DNA from 2 places in the Blautia sp. AF14-40 genome. Region 2 is predicted to be linked to the other one. Evidence: predicted binding sites of a transcription regulator. Region 2 holds the regulator's gene; the other holds the start of a gene.
The links. Region 2 encodes HrcA, which represses chaperone genes, less so after heat shock. Its sites were predicted from a motif close to TGTTAGCACTCNNNNNNNNNGAGTGCTAACA; they were not measured.
Positions count from the first base shown of each region.

Region 1: htpG (molecular chaperone HtpG) is a predicted target of HrcA. The motif match lies at 4,220-4,250, and genes of this name have one in related genera.

Region 1 covers NZ_QUHK01000012.1:41,085-48,800, reverse strand. Annotated here, with positions in the region: gene DWW13_RS10260 (ethanolamine utilization protein EutH) at 1-1,047, shown strand, start outside; gene DWW13_RS10255 (oleate hydratase) at 1,276-3,255, opposite strand; gene DWW13_RS10250 (TetR-like C-terminal domain-containing protein) at 3,475-4,041, opposite strand; gene htpG (molecular chaperone HtpG) at 4,385-6,460, shown strand; gene DWW13_RS10240 (Na+/H+ antiporter NhaC family protein) at 6,645-7,716, shown strand, end outside.
Region 2 covers NZ_QUHK01000006.1:59,275-66,990, reverse strand. Annotated here, with positions in the region: gene uvrB (excinuclease ABC subunit UvrB) at 1-1,745, shown strand, start outside; gene DWW13_RS06490 (helix-turn-helix domain-containing protein) at 1,957-2,175, opposite strand; gene DWW13_RS06485 (hypothetical protein) at 2,348-2,713, shown strand; gene DWW13_RS06480 (helix-turn-helix domain-containing protein) at 2,791-3,009, opposite strand; gene hrcA (heat-inducible transcriptional repressor HrcA) at 3,294-4,352, shown strand; gene grpE (nucleotide exchange factor GrpE) at 4,402-5,013, shown strand; gene dnaK (molecular chaperone DnaK) at 5,080-6,957, shown strand; gene dnaJ (molecular chaperone DnaJ) at 7,183-7,716, shown strand, end outside.

The sequences.
Region 1 (7,716 bases), on a different contig from region 2:
GTACTCGGCGGTGTCGACCGGATCGCTGGCAATCGCTTCGGACTTGGAAAACGGTTTGAGGAGGGCTTTACGCTGCTTGGACCGACGGCACTTTCCATGTCGGGCATCATCTGCCTCACCCCGCTGCTCTCCCGCTTTCTCCGTTTCGCCCTCGTTCCCATCTGGAACTTTTTGGGGCTGGATGCGGGACTTCTCGCCGGCATTCTCGCCATTGACATGGGCGGCTACCAGCTCGCCGGAGAGCTTTCGGCATCGCAGGAGATGGTGCGCTACGCAGGACTTGTGATTGCGGCGACGCTTGGCTGTACCATCACCTTTACGATTCCGGTCGGCATGGGAATGCTGAAAAGCGGCGACCGCCTCTTTTTCTCCCGCGGCATGCTGATCGGCACGGGCACGCTTCCCGTCACGATGATCGTCGGCGGACTGCTCTCAGGACTCTCTTTTCTGCAGATCGTACTTCAGTCGCTCCCGGTGCTCCTCTTCTGCTTTCTGCTGATGTTCGGCATCTGGCGTTTTCCGGAGCAGACCGTGCGCGCGTTCACGGTATTTGCAGATGTGATCCGGCTTCTGACGACGATCGGCCTCATCGCGGGCGCGTTCTGCTATATGACCGGCTTTTCGCTGCTCCCGGACCTTGCGCCGCTGGAGGACGCGATGGCGGTCGTCTCGTCCATCGGCATTGTACTGCTCGGCAGCCTTCCGACGGCGGAGCTTTTACAGCGGGTGCTCAAAAAGCCGCTCTCTTTTATTGGAAGAAAAACCGGCATGAACGACAGCAGTGCCGCCGGTCTTCTGATGGGCATTGTCAGCCCTGTTCCGGCGATCACAATGATGGAAAAAATGGACGAGCGCGGAAAGATTGTAAACGCAGCTTTCCTCGTCTCCGCCGCATCGACCATCGCCGCACATATGGGATTTACGTTCGGCACCGATCCTGATTTTGTCGTGCCGCTTCTCGTTGCAAAGCTCGCTGGAGGCATCGCCGCCGTCTGTGCCGCACTGTTTTTCACGAAGAAATCTGCTTATAGCAAGACCAGAAAATAACGCAAAAAAGGCAGTGCTGCAGGGCGCGAATTACAAGGAACGGATTTGAAGGCGTACCGGGGTACGACGAAAATCCGTGACGCAGTAATTCACGTTCTGCAGTGCTGGATTTTTTGCATTATTTTCTGGAATTGCTATAATTGTTTGAGAGCATACATAGCAACGCAATAAGACCTGCGCCGTTTGAAAGCGCAGGTCTTATTGCATTTCTTACTTATTTTCTATTTCTTATTTCACCATATCCTCTTTGATAATTCCATGCTCTTTTAAGAGATCTCCAACTACATTTCCATCTACCAGTTTCAGCAGAGGTTTTTTCAGCAGGTTGAGCGGTCCAGGAAGCTCGATTTCCAGCGGAGATTTTCCATCCATCAGTTTCACGGAGCTGTCCAGCAGATCGCGAATATCGTAAACGCTGCCCCATACTTCCGGCACGCCGCGGTCTACGCCGAGGAGTCCGTAAACAGCTTCCATTGCGGTACGAACGGAATACTCTGTCGTGAAGATGGTATCTCTTGGTGTCTCAGCGAACTGTCCGAGGAATGCGAAGTTGACGCAGCCATCCGGGATGACATCCGGGCGGTCGCCCTTTCTTCGTGGCATAAAGAATGCGGTGATATACGGCATCATGGTCGGTACGCAGACAGCGCTGTTCTCTGCCAGCTCCGGAATCTGGTCAACCGGCACGCCGAGGTGGTACAGCCACTCTTCGGTGATCTCTTTACCAGTGCACTCTTTCATCGGTTTCTTCACATAGTCGCCAGGTACGTCGGTGAACAGGCTGTAAACCCATACACATACCTTATCTTTATCCTGCTCTTTGAACTGTCCCTGACGGTTGATGGTCCAGCTTAAAAGCCACTTGGAATCCTGGCAGCTTACGATACCGCCGGTAACAACCTTTCCGGTTCTCGGATCACGTTTGCAGATATTGGTGATATACGGAATGATCTTATTGTCGAGAGTGGTAATTGTTGCGGATTCCCAGTTTGTCTTTGCAATATCGGAGCAGAATTTCTCCGGATGTCCAAAGGACGGATCCTGTTTTGCAATGTTTTTCCACAGGCTCCAGCAGCCGCTCGTGCGGACCTCTGCATCACCGTTCGGTGCATGGTTCTGATCGCCGTAGATCGTGCCTTCGGTGCAGCTTCCGTTGGTAACGAAGACGAGGTCATTCTCGGTGAGAACGATGCCTTTCTCGACGCCGTTTACCTTGCACTCAATGGCTTTTGCTACTTTCTTTCCATCGTTGATTTCAAAGATAACGTTGGTTACTTCGGTATTGAACTGGAAGTCTACGCCGGCATCCTCGAGGTATTTCTTCATCGGAAGAATCAGGGATTCATACTGGTTGTACTTCGTGAATTTCAGTGCGGAGAAGTCCGGCAGTCCGCCGATGTGGTGAATGAACCGCTGGAAGTACAGCTTCATCTCCAGTGCACTATGCCAGTTTTCAAATGCGAACATCGTTCTCCAGTACAGCCAGAAGGTGGAATTGAAGACTTCATCATCGAAAACATCCTCGATCGTCTTGTCGTACAGATCCTCGTCTCTTGTCATGAAGAGTTTCATGATCTCCATGCAGCCTTTCTGGCTCAGGTTGAACTTTCCGTCGGTATGGGCATCCTCGCCGCGGTTCTTCGTTGCACGGCACAGGGAGTAGTTCGGGTCTTTTTTGTTCAGCCAGTAATACTCATCAAGAACGGATACACCAGGTGTCTCAATTGACGGGATGCTGTGGAACAGATCCCACAGGCACTCGAAGTGGTTTTCCATCTCACGGCCGCCTCTCATGATGTAGCCGCGGGTCGGATCGTAGATACCGTCGCAGGCACCGCCGGCGATGTCCATGGCTTCCAGAATGTGGATGTGATCGCCTTTCATCTGGCCGTCTCTTACAAGGAAGCACGCTGCTGCGAGGGCTGCGAGGCCGCTTCCTACGAGGTATGCGCTCTTCTCATCGACGCCTTCCGGTTTTTCCGGTCTTGCGAAGGCTTCGTAGTTTCCGTTGGTGTAATAAATGCCTTTGCTGTTTTTCTTATCTTTTCCGCGCTCGGTGTTGCGGTAATCATTCTTTGGTTCTGATGTTACAGTGGTTGTCTCCGCTGCTTTTTTTGCTTCACTCTTGTTTTTTGCCTGCAGCACTGCTGCTCCAGCTCCGATGACTGCTGCTGATGCGATTCCGAATTTTAATCCTTTTTTTGACATAGACGTTCATCCTTTCTTTTCTAAATACGACTGCCGGAATGTTTTTTCGAATTTCCGGTTTGTATAGGTTATGCTGCTTTCTTTGTTTTACAAGTTTCTATTTGTGTTGCCATTGTCTGTTGACAATTTGAATCTTACTTCATTTTTCCCCGCTTTTCCATTTACAAAACAGGGCGGATGATTAAATTTTTATCATCCGCCCTGTTTTGTAAAGTGTAACTATATTTTATTTCTTTTTTCAAAATTTCGGATGGAATTGACGACATTTCCTTCCATCGTGCGGTGCATTTTTTCCGCAATCATATGGTAATCCACTTTCATTCCGTCTTTGATCCAGTCGAGCATGACACCGGTAAAGCTATACTTATAGAAATCTGCGATAAAACTCTGATCCGCCTCGGAGATGCCGGTTCCCTTTGCTTTTTCCTGTACGACACCGTACAGCAGATCGTGCGTCAGATGAAAGAGATATGTTTCGATCTGCTCCCGGCTTACAGAGTGATAGACATTCATAATAAATGGTTTATTCTCGAGCACTGCCTCAAAAATCTGCTGCAGGCCTTCCTGCCATGTCTCATACGTTTTCTTCCCCTGCAGCGCCTGCGTCGCATCCTCCAGGCACGACCATTCGACAAGATCGTAGATATCCTTAAAATGATAATAAAACGCCATCCGGCTGATGCCGCAGTCTGTCGTCAGATCGTTGATCGTAATTTTGTCCAGCGGCTTTTTCAAAAGCAGCTTTTTTAATGACGCTTCCAGCGCCGCCTTTGTCGCATTTGTCATGTATTTCCTCCATTTTTCTTTTATGTACCCTCGGAATCTTTCTGTTCGAAACGCTTCTATGCTTTTTCATTGTAGCATATCCATTCTCCAGAAACAACTGCGCAGCCCTTCTGATCAGACTTTACAAAAAGTTTAGAAAGTACCGTAATACCAGTAAATTCAATACTTTCCGTCGTTCTGTTAGCACTCTTTTTTCTCGAGTGCTAATTTCCCCTTGACTTTTCCCTGTGCCAGTATTACTATAACTATCAGAGCAGTAAAAAAGCTGCAGACATCTAAAAAAGCATGATATTCCCGCTTTGCTGGATCAAAATATTTTTATAAGAAAAGGAGTGTGTTTCTCATGAGTGCGAAACATGGAAATCTTTCAATCAACAGCGACAATATTTTCCCGATTATCAAAAAATGGATGTATTCCGACCACGATATCTTTGTCCGTGAGCTCGTTTCCAACGGCTGCGATGCCATCACCAAACTGAAAAAGCTGGACGGCATGGGCGAATATACTCTGCCGGATGACTACAAAGCAGCCATTCAGGTGATTGTAAACCCGGATGAGAAAACCTTAAAATTCATCGATAACGGTATCGGTATGACCGCAGACGAAGTCGAAGAATATATTACCCAGATCGCCTTCTCCGGCGCTACCGAATTTCTGGAGAAATACAAAGACAAAACGAATTCAGATCAGATGATCGGCCACTTCGGTCTTGGTTTCTACTCTGCTTTCATGGTAGCAGATGAAGTTCACATCGATTCTCTTTCTTATAAAGAAGGATCCACCCCGGTACACTGGACCTGTGACGGAAGCACCGAGTACGATATGTCCGAGGGCAGCAAGACAACTGTTGGTACCGAAATCACTCTGTTCCTGAACGAGGACTGCCTGGAATTCGCAAACGAATACCGTGTCCGCGAAGTTCTGGAAAAATACTGCTCCTTCATGCCGGTTGAAATTTTCCTGTCCAAAGCAAATGCGCCGCAGGAATACGAGACCATCGATGAAAGCGAATTAAAAGACGACGACGTTGTCGTAGAGCACATCCACGAGGACGCAAAATACGAAGAGAAAGAAAAAGAAGACGGAACGAAAGAGCAGGTTGAAGTTTCCCCGGCCAAAGAGAAAGTAAAAATCAACAAACGCCCGGTTTCCATCAGTGATATCCACCCGCTGTGGACCAAACATCCAAACGAGTGCAGCGATGAGGATTATAAAGAATTCTACCGCAAAGTCTTCAACGACTACCGCGAGCCGCTGTTCTGGATCCACCTGAACATGGACTATCCGTTCAACCTCAAAGGTATCCTCTACTTCCCGCGTATCAACACCGAGTACGATTCCATCGAGGGAACCATCAAGCTGTACAACAACCAGGTATTTATTGCCGACAACATCAAAGAAGTCATTCCGGAATACCTGATGCTCTTAAAAGGCGTCATCGACTGCCCGGATCTGCCGCTGAACGTATCCCGAAGCGCACTGCAGAACGACGGATTTGTCAAGAAGATCTCCGAGTACATCTCCAAGAAATTCGCTGACAAGCTCTCTGGCATGTGCAAAACCGACCGTGAGAATTACGAGAAATACTGGGATGATATCAACCCATTCATCAAATACGGATGCATCAAGGACGAGAAATTCTCCAAAAAGATGATGGACTATATTCTGTTCAAGAACATCGACGGAAAATATCTGACTCTTGAGGACTGCATCAACGAGAATAAGAAAGAAGAAGCTCCTGCAGAGAACACCGAGGAGAAGGCTGAAACTACGGAGAATACCGAAAATACGGAAAACGCTGACGAGAAGAAAGAGCCGGAAAAAACGACTGTTTACTACGTCACCGACGAAGTTCAGCAGAGCCAGTACATCAACATGTTCCGCAGCCAGGGCATGGATGCTGTCATCCTGAAACACAACATCGACTCCGCTTTCATCACCCATGCAGAGCGTTACAACGAGCATGTAACCTTCCAGCGCATCGATGCAGATCTGACCAACGATATGAAAGACGAGTCCGGTGAGGATCTGACCGACGCTACAAATGCTCTGACCGATCTCTTCCGCAAAGTCCTCGACAAGAAAGACCTGACCGTCAAAGTTGAGAACCTGAAAGACGAAAATGTATCCTCCATGGTAACGCTTTCCGAGGAGAGCCGCCGGATGCAGGATATGATGAAGATGTATGGCATGACCGGCATGGATCCGTCCATGTTCGGCGGACAGGAAACCCTGATCCTGAATGCAAAACATCCGCTCGTTCAGTACATTCTGAAGAATGGCGAGAACGACAACACATCCCTGTTCTGCGAGCAGCTGTATGATCTGGCAATGATCAGCCACAAACCGCTCTCTCCGGACGAGATGACAAAATTCGTAAGCAGAAGCAATCAGATTATGATGCTCCTTGCAAAATGATAAAGCACAGGCACAGCAAAACGCACCTCTTATAAAACACGCCGGATTTCTGGAATTTACCAGATGTCCGGCGTGTTTTTTCCTGCTTTTTTACTTTACGATTTCTGATCCAGATGATAGAATAATTCTATTCGCCCTATTGAAAAATAAGGAAAATCACACGAAAGGTCTGGTATTTATTTCTATGAAAAAAGGAAAGCCATCCGCCCTGCTCCCGATCGCCGTTTTTCTGGTGTTTTATCTGGGGCTCGGCATTTATTCCGAGTATATTTTAAAAATTCCGATGGGCTTCTACAACATCCCCATCGTCGTCGCGTTTCTGGTAGCGATCCTCGTCGCCTGTCTGCAGAACCGCAGTGTCCCGTTTGAAGAAAAGCTCGCCCTCATGGGACAGGGCATCGGGGACAAAAACATCATCACAATGCTGCTGATCTTCCTCGCCGCAGGCACGTTTGTCGGCGTTGTCGGAAGGAGCAGTGCAGAGAGCATTGCCTATTTCATGCTCTCCTGGATTCCGGCAAAGTATGCCGTCGCTGTGCTCTTTGTCGTTGCCTGCTTCGTCTCCACGGCCATGGGAACCTCCGTCGGAACGATCACGCTTCTCGTGCCGATCGCCGCTGCTGTTGCCGAGACCTCCGGCTTTTCGCTGGCGCTCTGCGTCGCCTCCGTCATGGGCGGATCCATGTTCGGCGACAACCTCTCCTTCATCTCCGACACGACAATCGCCGCCTGCAACGGACAGGGCTGCGAGATGAAAGACAAGTTCCGTGAAAACTTCTGGATCGCTCTCCCGGCTGCTCTTGCCGCGCTGGCGCTGATCCTTGTAATCTCCTTCCGACAGGCGCCGGGCACACCGGTCGTCCACGAATACCATCTGCTGCAGATGGTTCCGTACCTGCTCGTGCTGATCGGCGGCATCGCGGGCATTCAGGTGTTTGTCGTACTCCTTATCGGTATTGCTTCCGGTGCCGTTATCATGCTCGGTACGGGACAGACGACGCTCTTGGATATGCTCTCCAGCATGGGAAGCGGCACTTCGGGTATGTTTGAGACATGTATGGTTGCGATTCTTGTCGCTGCGATGTGCGCGCTGATCCGGGAAAACGGCGGCTTTACTGTCCTGCTTCGTGCCATTCACAAAATCTTCCGCGGAAAAAAGGGCGGCCAGCTCGGTGTCGGCATTCTCGTCGCGCTGCTCGACATTGCGACCGCAAACAACACCGTCGCGATCGTCATGGCAAACCCGATCGCAAAGC
Region 2 (7,716 bases):
AAAACGCAGTAGAATATTTTGTCTCCTACTACGACTACTACCAGCCGGAGGCTTACGTGCCGTCTTCGGATACGTATATTGCGAAGGACTCTGCGCGGAACGATGAGATTGATAAGCTGCGGCTTTCCGCGACTTCTGCACTGAGTGAGCGGAACGATGTCATTGTGGTTTCCAGTGTTTCGTGTATCTATGGAATCGGAAGCCCGAAGGACTACATGGAGATGATTATTTCGCTCCGCCCGGGAATGGAAAAGGACCGGGACGATGTGATCCGGCAGTTGATTGATATTCAGTATGACCGGAATGATATGGATTTCCACCGCGGTACGTTCCGCGTGCGCGGTGATGTATTGGAGATTTTTCCGGCGGAGGAGACGGACAAGGCGGTGCGCGTCGAGTTCTTCGGGGATGAGATTGACCGTCTGGTGCAGATCGATACGCTGACGGGTGAAATCTTATGTGAACTGAACCACATCGCAATCTTTCCTGCCTCCCACTACGTTGTGCCGATGGACACGATCCTGAAAGCAACAGGCGAGATTGAAAAGGATATGGAAGAGCAGGTGAAGTTCTTCAAGCACGAGGGAAAACTGATCGAGGCCCAGCGCATCGAGGAGCGGACCAATTTTGATATTGAGATGCTCAAAGAAACCGGCATCTGTTCCGGCATCGAAAACTATTCGCGTTACCTCTCCGGATTAAAGCCAGGCGAGCCGCCCTACACACTGATGGACTATTTCGGAGATGATTTCCTCATCATCGTGGATGAGTCGCATAAGACTGTTCCGCAGATCCGCAGCATGTATGCCGGCGACCAGTCGCGGAAATCGACGCTGGTGGACTATGGATTCCGTCTGCCGTCCGCAAAAGACAACCGCCCGTTGAACTTCGGCGAGTTCGAGGACCGGATCGATCAGATCCTCTTCGTATCTGCCACGCCGGGCGACTACGAGGCAGACCACGAGCTGCTGCGCGCCGAACAGATCATCCGCCCGACCGGCCTTCTCGACCCGGATGTCGAGGTGCGCCCGGTGGAGGGACAGATCGACGATCTGATTTCGGAAGTAAAGAAAGAAACTGAAAAACACAACAAAGTTCTCGTGACGACGCTGACGAAGCGTATGGCAGAGGATCTGACCGACTATATGAAAGAGGCCGGCATCCGCGTGCGCTACCTGCACTCCGATATCGACACCCTGGAACGGACCGAGATCATCCGTGATATGCGTCTCGATGTCTTCGATGTGCTCGTCGGCATCAACCTTCTGCGTGAGGGTCTCGACATCCCGGAAATCACACTCGTGGCGATCCTGGATGCCGATAAAGAAGGTTTCCTGCGTTCCGAAACCTCCCTGATCCAGACCATCGGCCGTGCCGCACGAAACAGCGAGGGCCATGTTATCATGTACGCCGATGTGATGACCGATTCCATGCGCCTCGCAATCGACGAGACGAAGCGCCGCCGTGCCCTGCAGGAAGCCTACAACAAAGAACACGGCATCACTCCGACCACCATCAAAAAAGCCGTCCGCGATCTCATCAGCATTTCGAAAGAAGTGGCAAAGACAGAAGAAAAGATGGAAAAAGACCCGGAGTCCATGAGCCGCGAAGAACTGGAAAAACTGATCGGCCAGGTACAGAAACAGATGAAAGCCGCTGCCGCCGAACTCAACTTCGAAATGGCCGCCGAGCTGCGTGACAAAATGATCACACTGAAGAAGAGCCTGGATGACATGGAAGAATAAAAAATCAGAAATAAAAAAGAAGAAAAGAGCATGAAAAAAAGCGTGCCGGAAAAGCGACAGAAAACTTTCCGGCACGCTTTTTTGCGTCCGATTTTGATTCCTTCTTGTTCAGAATTGACGCAAAATAAGAATACCATTATAATATAAAATACGACCAAACGGTCGTATCAAAACGAAAAACACAAAAATAAAAAAGACAACAATAAAAAAATTAATCGCCGAATTTTCTCTTTTTACTGGAGACACTCAGCAGATAGTCGACCGAGCAGTCATAGAACCGTGCAAGCCGGATCACATAGTCGATCGGGATGTCGCGGATTCCTTTTTCGTAGCGGGAATAGACGTCGCGGTTGCATTCGAGCAGGGCAGAAATCTCTTTGATGGTGAGATCCTGATCGATCCGCATATCTTCAATTCTCTGGTATTTCATACGTTGTACCATCCTTTCAGATTCAAACCCATACTACCAAACGGTTGGATGAACAAAGTTAAATCAGATCATATGGTCGCAAATTGGAGAATGGGGCGGGAGAGAGAAACGGCGGGGGAAGACAGCCTGTGCAGAAAACAGAAAAATATGTACGGCAGAAATGGGGGAACGAATGGGAAAAGCAGAAAGAATAGAAATAGAAGATTTTGTCCAGAATATAGTGGAACGGATGGAGACGCCGGAAGCGTTTGAAAAAATGATCAGCCGGGAGGAAGAATGCGAAGCGCAGGGGCGGGAGAGCCGTCTGAGGGATGTGCTGAAGAAAGAATGGCCGGTGGACGAAAAGGGAGAGCGCATCTATCAGATCACTAATATATATGAAGAAAAAGCAGAAGAACTCCTCATTGTAGAACTGTATACCGGCATCCACCTGGAAAACGGAGTCCCGTGCGGGCATTTTACGCTGTATCTCTGCGGGGAGCCGGACGGATGGAAACTCAGCGAAACGCGGATGATGGAATATCTGCAGAATCTGTAAACGAAAAAGCAAAACAGGGAGGACAGGGAGAAGAAAAACTGTCCTCCTGCTTTTGCTGCGGCGGAGACACCGGAAAGTCAGGATCCATACGGCCGCTTCTCATCGCTGATGCCGACCAGATAATCCAGACTGACCTGATACAGCTCCGCCAGACGGATGGCAATGGAGATCGGCAGCTGCCGGACGCCTTTTTCATATCGGGTATACACATCGCGGTTGCAGCCGAGATAGTCGGCAACCTGGCGGATCGTCAGATCGCGGTCCGTGCGCAGATCCTCCAGTCTCTGATATTTCATGATTCATCACCTCTGAGAAAATGCTACTAAATGGTCGTATCGAAATGGCAGAATCCTACCATACGGCTATAGCGCCTTTGAAACAGTAGAATGCAATAAAAAAGAAAAGTCAGATTCCTTTTCAGAAAGAAAACGGTTTATACTTTTTTCACAATTTCTTCATAGAAAAACCGGGAAAAGGTGTTGACAAACAAAAGGCAGAGTGCTATCTTAAGAGCATAGATGTTAGCACTCCACTGAAACGAGTGCTAACAGGACTATACAACAGGAAGGAGCTTATCTTAGTGGATACAGAATTGGATGAAAGAAAAAGAAAAATATTAAAAGCGATCATCCAGACGTATCTGGAAACGGGCGAGCCGGTCGGCTCAAGAACGATTTCCAAATACACGGATTTGAATTTAAGCTCCGCCACAATCCGGAATGAAATGTCCGATCTGGAAGAGATGGGTTACATCTTACAGCCCCACACTTCCGCAGGACGCATTCCTTCCGATAAAGGCTACCGCCTCTATGTAGATGAGCTGATGCGGGAAAAAGAACAGGAAGTTGCAGACATCAAAAACATGGTCATTGAAAAAACAGACCGAATGGAAAAAGTTCTGCAGCAGGTTGTCAAAGTCCTCGCTTCATCTACCAACTATGCAACGTTGATTACAGGACCGGAATATCACAGAAATAAAGTGAAATTCATCCAGCTCTCAAAAGTCAATGAAGAGCAGCTCCTGGCCGTCATCGTCGTAGAAGGCAACCTGGTGAAAAACCAGATGATCGACCTAGACGAGACCATCAACGATGAACAGATATTAAAGCTGAACCTGCTTCTGAACACACAGCTCAATGGCCTGACCATTGAAGAAATCAATCTTGGCATGATCAAGAAGATGAAAGAGCAGGCAGGCATCCACTCCGGCATCATCAGCAAAGTGGTCGATACCGTAGCGGAAGCCATCGCAGTCAGCGAAGAAGATGTGCCGGTGTACACCAGCGGCGCAACCAACATTTTCAAGTACCCTGAGCTTTCCGACAGCAGCAAAGCCAGCCAGCTGATCTCCACATTCGAGGAACGGCAGAAACTGGTCGATATGATCAAAGGAGCTGCCGAGGAGCAGGACGGAGAGGAAAATACCGGTATTCAGGTATACATCGGAAATGAATCTTCGATGGAACCCTTACGGGACTGCAGCGTGGTCACCACCACATACGATATGGGAAACGGTATGCGCGGAACAATCGGTATCGTGGGACCAAAGCGGATGGATTACGAAAATGTGGTAGATAACCTGAAAACATTAAAAGTTCAACTGGACGCCGTCTTCAAAAAGCCGGACACAGGTGAGTAGAAAGGTGGAATGATCAGTGAGCGAAGAAAATAGAAAGAAAGAGGAAACCATGGAAGAACCTACACGCGAGATGGAAAAAGAAACCGGAGCAGAGACCGATCTGCCGGAAACCGAACCGGCTGCGGAGCAGGAAGAAGCAAAGAAAGCAGCAGAGGCAAAAGAAGCGGAAGCTGCAGAAGAAACTGCTGAGGATGGCAAAGAACGAAAGTTCTTCAAAAAGAAAAAAGATAAAAAAGATGAGAAAATCGAAGAGCTGACTGACCGTCTGACCCGTCAGATGGCAGAGTTCGATAACTTCCGCAAACGCACCGAAAAAGAAAAAGCAAATATGTATGCCATTGGAGCAAAAGACATCATCGAGAAGATTCTTCCGGTTGTTGACAGCTTCGAGCGCGGACTTGCAACGGTGGAAAACCCGGAGGAAGATCCGTTCGCAGACGGCATGAATAAAGTATACAAACAGTTTACCACAGCACTCGATGAACTCGGTGTAACCGTGATCGAGGCCGTTGGAAAGGAATTCGATCCGAACCTGCACAACGCGGTGATGCATGTGGAGGATGAGGAAGCCGGCGAGAACATCGTCGTAGAAGAGTTCCTGAAGGGCTACATGTACAAAGGCTCCGTAGTCCGTCACAGTATGGTCAAGGTGGCTAATTAAGCCTTGAAGATAAATAAATAGAAATTAAACCATTTTTTAGCATAATTCATTGAGGAGGAAACAACAATGGGCAAAATTATTGGTATTGACTTAGGAACAACAAACAGCTGTGTAGCCGTTATGGAAGGTGGAAAACCAACCGTTATCGCAAACGCAGAGGGTGAAAGAACAACTCCATCTATCGTAGCATTCACAAAAACAGGTGACCGTCTGGTCGGCGAGCCGGCAAAACGTCAGGCTGTAACAAACGCAGACAGAACCATCCGTTCTATCAAACGTGAGATGGGTACTGACTATAAAGTAGACATCGAAGGAAAGAAATACTCTCCGCAGGAGATCTCCGCTATGATTCTTCAGAAACTGAAAGGTGATGCAGAGAACTACCTTGGTGAGAAAGTAACAGAAGCAGTTATCACAGTTCCGGCTTACTTCAATGACGCACAGCGTCAGGCAACCAAAGATGCCGGTAAAATCGCAGGTCTTGATGTAAAACGTATCATCAACGAGCCTACCGCAGCAGCTCTGGCATACGGACTGGACAACGAAAATGAGCAGAAGATCATGGTATACGACCTTGGCGGCGGTACTTTCGATGTTTCCATCATCGAGATCGGTGACGGTGTTATCGAAGTTCTTTCCACAGCAGGAAACAACCGTCTGGGCGGCGATGACTTCGACCAGAAAGTAACAGATTATATCCTTGCTGAGTTCAAGAAACAGGAAGGCGTAGATCTTTCCAATGATAAAATGGCTCTGCAGAGAATCAGAGAAGCAGCAGAGAAAGCAAAGAAAGAGCTTTCCAGCGCTACTACAACCAACATCAACCTGCCGTTCATCACTGCAACAGCAGATGGCCCGAAACATCTTGATATGAACCTGACAAAGGCTAAATTCGATGAGCTGACCCACGACCTGGTAGAGAAAACCGCAGAGCCGGTACAGAGAGCACTTTCTGATGCAGGCCTTCAGGCATCCGAGCTTTCCAAAGTCCTTCTGGTAGGCGGATCTACCCGTATCCCGGCGGTACAGGATAAAGTAAGACAGCTGACCGGACACGAGCCGAGCAAGAGCCTGAACCCGGATGAGTGCGTAGCACTTGGTGCTTCCGTACAGGGTGGTAAACTTGCAGGAGACGCCGGCGCAGGCGATATCCTTCTTCTGGATGTAACTCCGCTGTCTCTGTCCATCGAGACCATGGGAGGTATTGCAACTCGTCTGATCGAGCGTAACACCACAATCCCGACCAAGAAGAGCCAGATCTTCTCAACAGCAGCAGATAACCAGACAGCAGTAGATATCAACGTAGTACAGGGTGAGCGTCAGTTCGCGAAAGACAACAAATCCCTCGGCCAGTTCCGTCTGGATGGAATTCCGCCAGCAAGAAGAGGCGTTCCGCAGATCGAGGTTACCTTTGATATCGATGCCAACGGTATCGTAAATGTATCTGCAAAAGACCTGGGAACAGGAAAAGAGCAGCACATCACCATCACCGCAGGCTCTAACATGTCCGACAGCGAGATCGACAAAGCAGTCAAAGAAGCTGCTGAGTTCGAGGCTCAGGATAAGAAACGAAAAGAAGCAATCGACGCAAGAAACGATGCAGACTCTATGGTATTCCAGACCGAGAAAGCAATCGAGGAAGTCGGCGACAAGCTGGATGCAAACGATAAGACAGCAGTAGAAGCTGACCTGAACGCACTGAAAGACCTCATTGCAAAATGCAATCCGGAAGAGATGACAGATGCACAGGTAGCTGACCTGAAAGCAGCTCAGGAAAAACTGATGACAAGCGCTCAGAAACTGTTCGCAAAGCTGTATGAGCAGCAGGGCGGCGCAGCAGGCGCTGGTGCCGGAACAGCTGGTGCAGGCCCGGATATGGGAAATGCAGGAGCAGCAGGCGGCCATGACGACGATGTCGTAGACGCTGACTACAAAGAGGTTTAATTTTCAGCATGTCACACTCCGTGAAAATACCGACTGTGAGTTGAAACAATAAGTAAATAAACGCAAAAAGCCCTGTGAGGCGAATGTTTGCAGGGGACGGAAAATACATTCCGCCCCCTGTATTTATGCTGGTATTGCTTTCGGAAAAGTGCTATACTGGAGCGTGCGGAAAAACATTTCTGCAAAGATGAAATTTGTGGAACAGAAATGAAAAGGTGAACATAAATGGCAGAAAAAAGAGATTATTACGAGGTCCTCGGCGTAGACCGCGGAGCGGACGATGCAACATTAAAAAAAGCATACCGTAAACTGGCCAAGAAATACCATCCGGATATGAACCCGGGCGACAAAGAGGCCGAGGCAAAATTTAAAGAGGCGACAGAAGCCTATGGCGTGCTGAGTGATCCGGACAAACGGCGTCAGTACGATCAGTTTGGCCACGCTGCATTTGAAAACGGCGGTGGCGGCGCAGGAGCCGGCGGATTCGGCGGCTTCGACTTTGGCGGCGGAGATATGGGTGATATCTTCGGCGATATTTTCGGCGACCTGTTCGGTGGCGGCGGAAGCAGAAGAAGAGCAAACAATGGACCGATGAAGGGAGCAAACCTCCGCGCTGTTGTCCACATTACGTTTGAGGAAGCTGTTTTCGGATGCCAGAAAGAGCTCGAGATCAACCTGAAGGATACCTGTACAACGTGCCACGGAACCGGCGCAAAACCAGGAACTTCACCGGAAACATGCTCCAAATGTAACGGTACC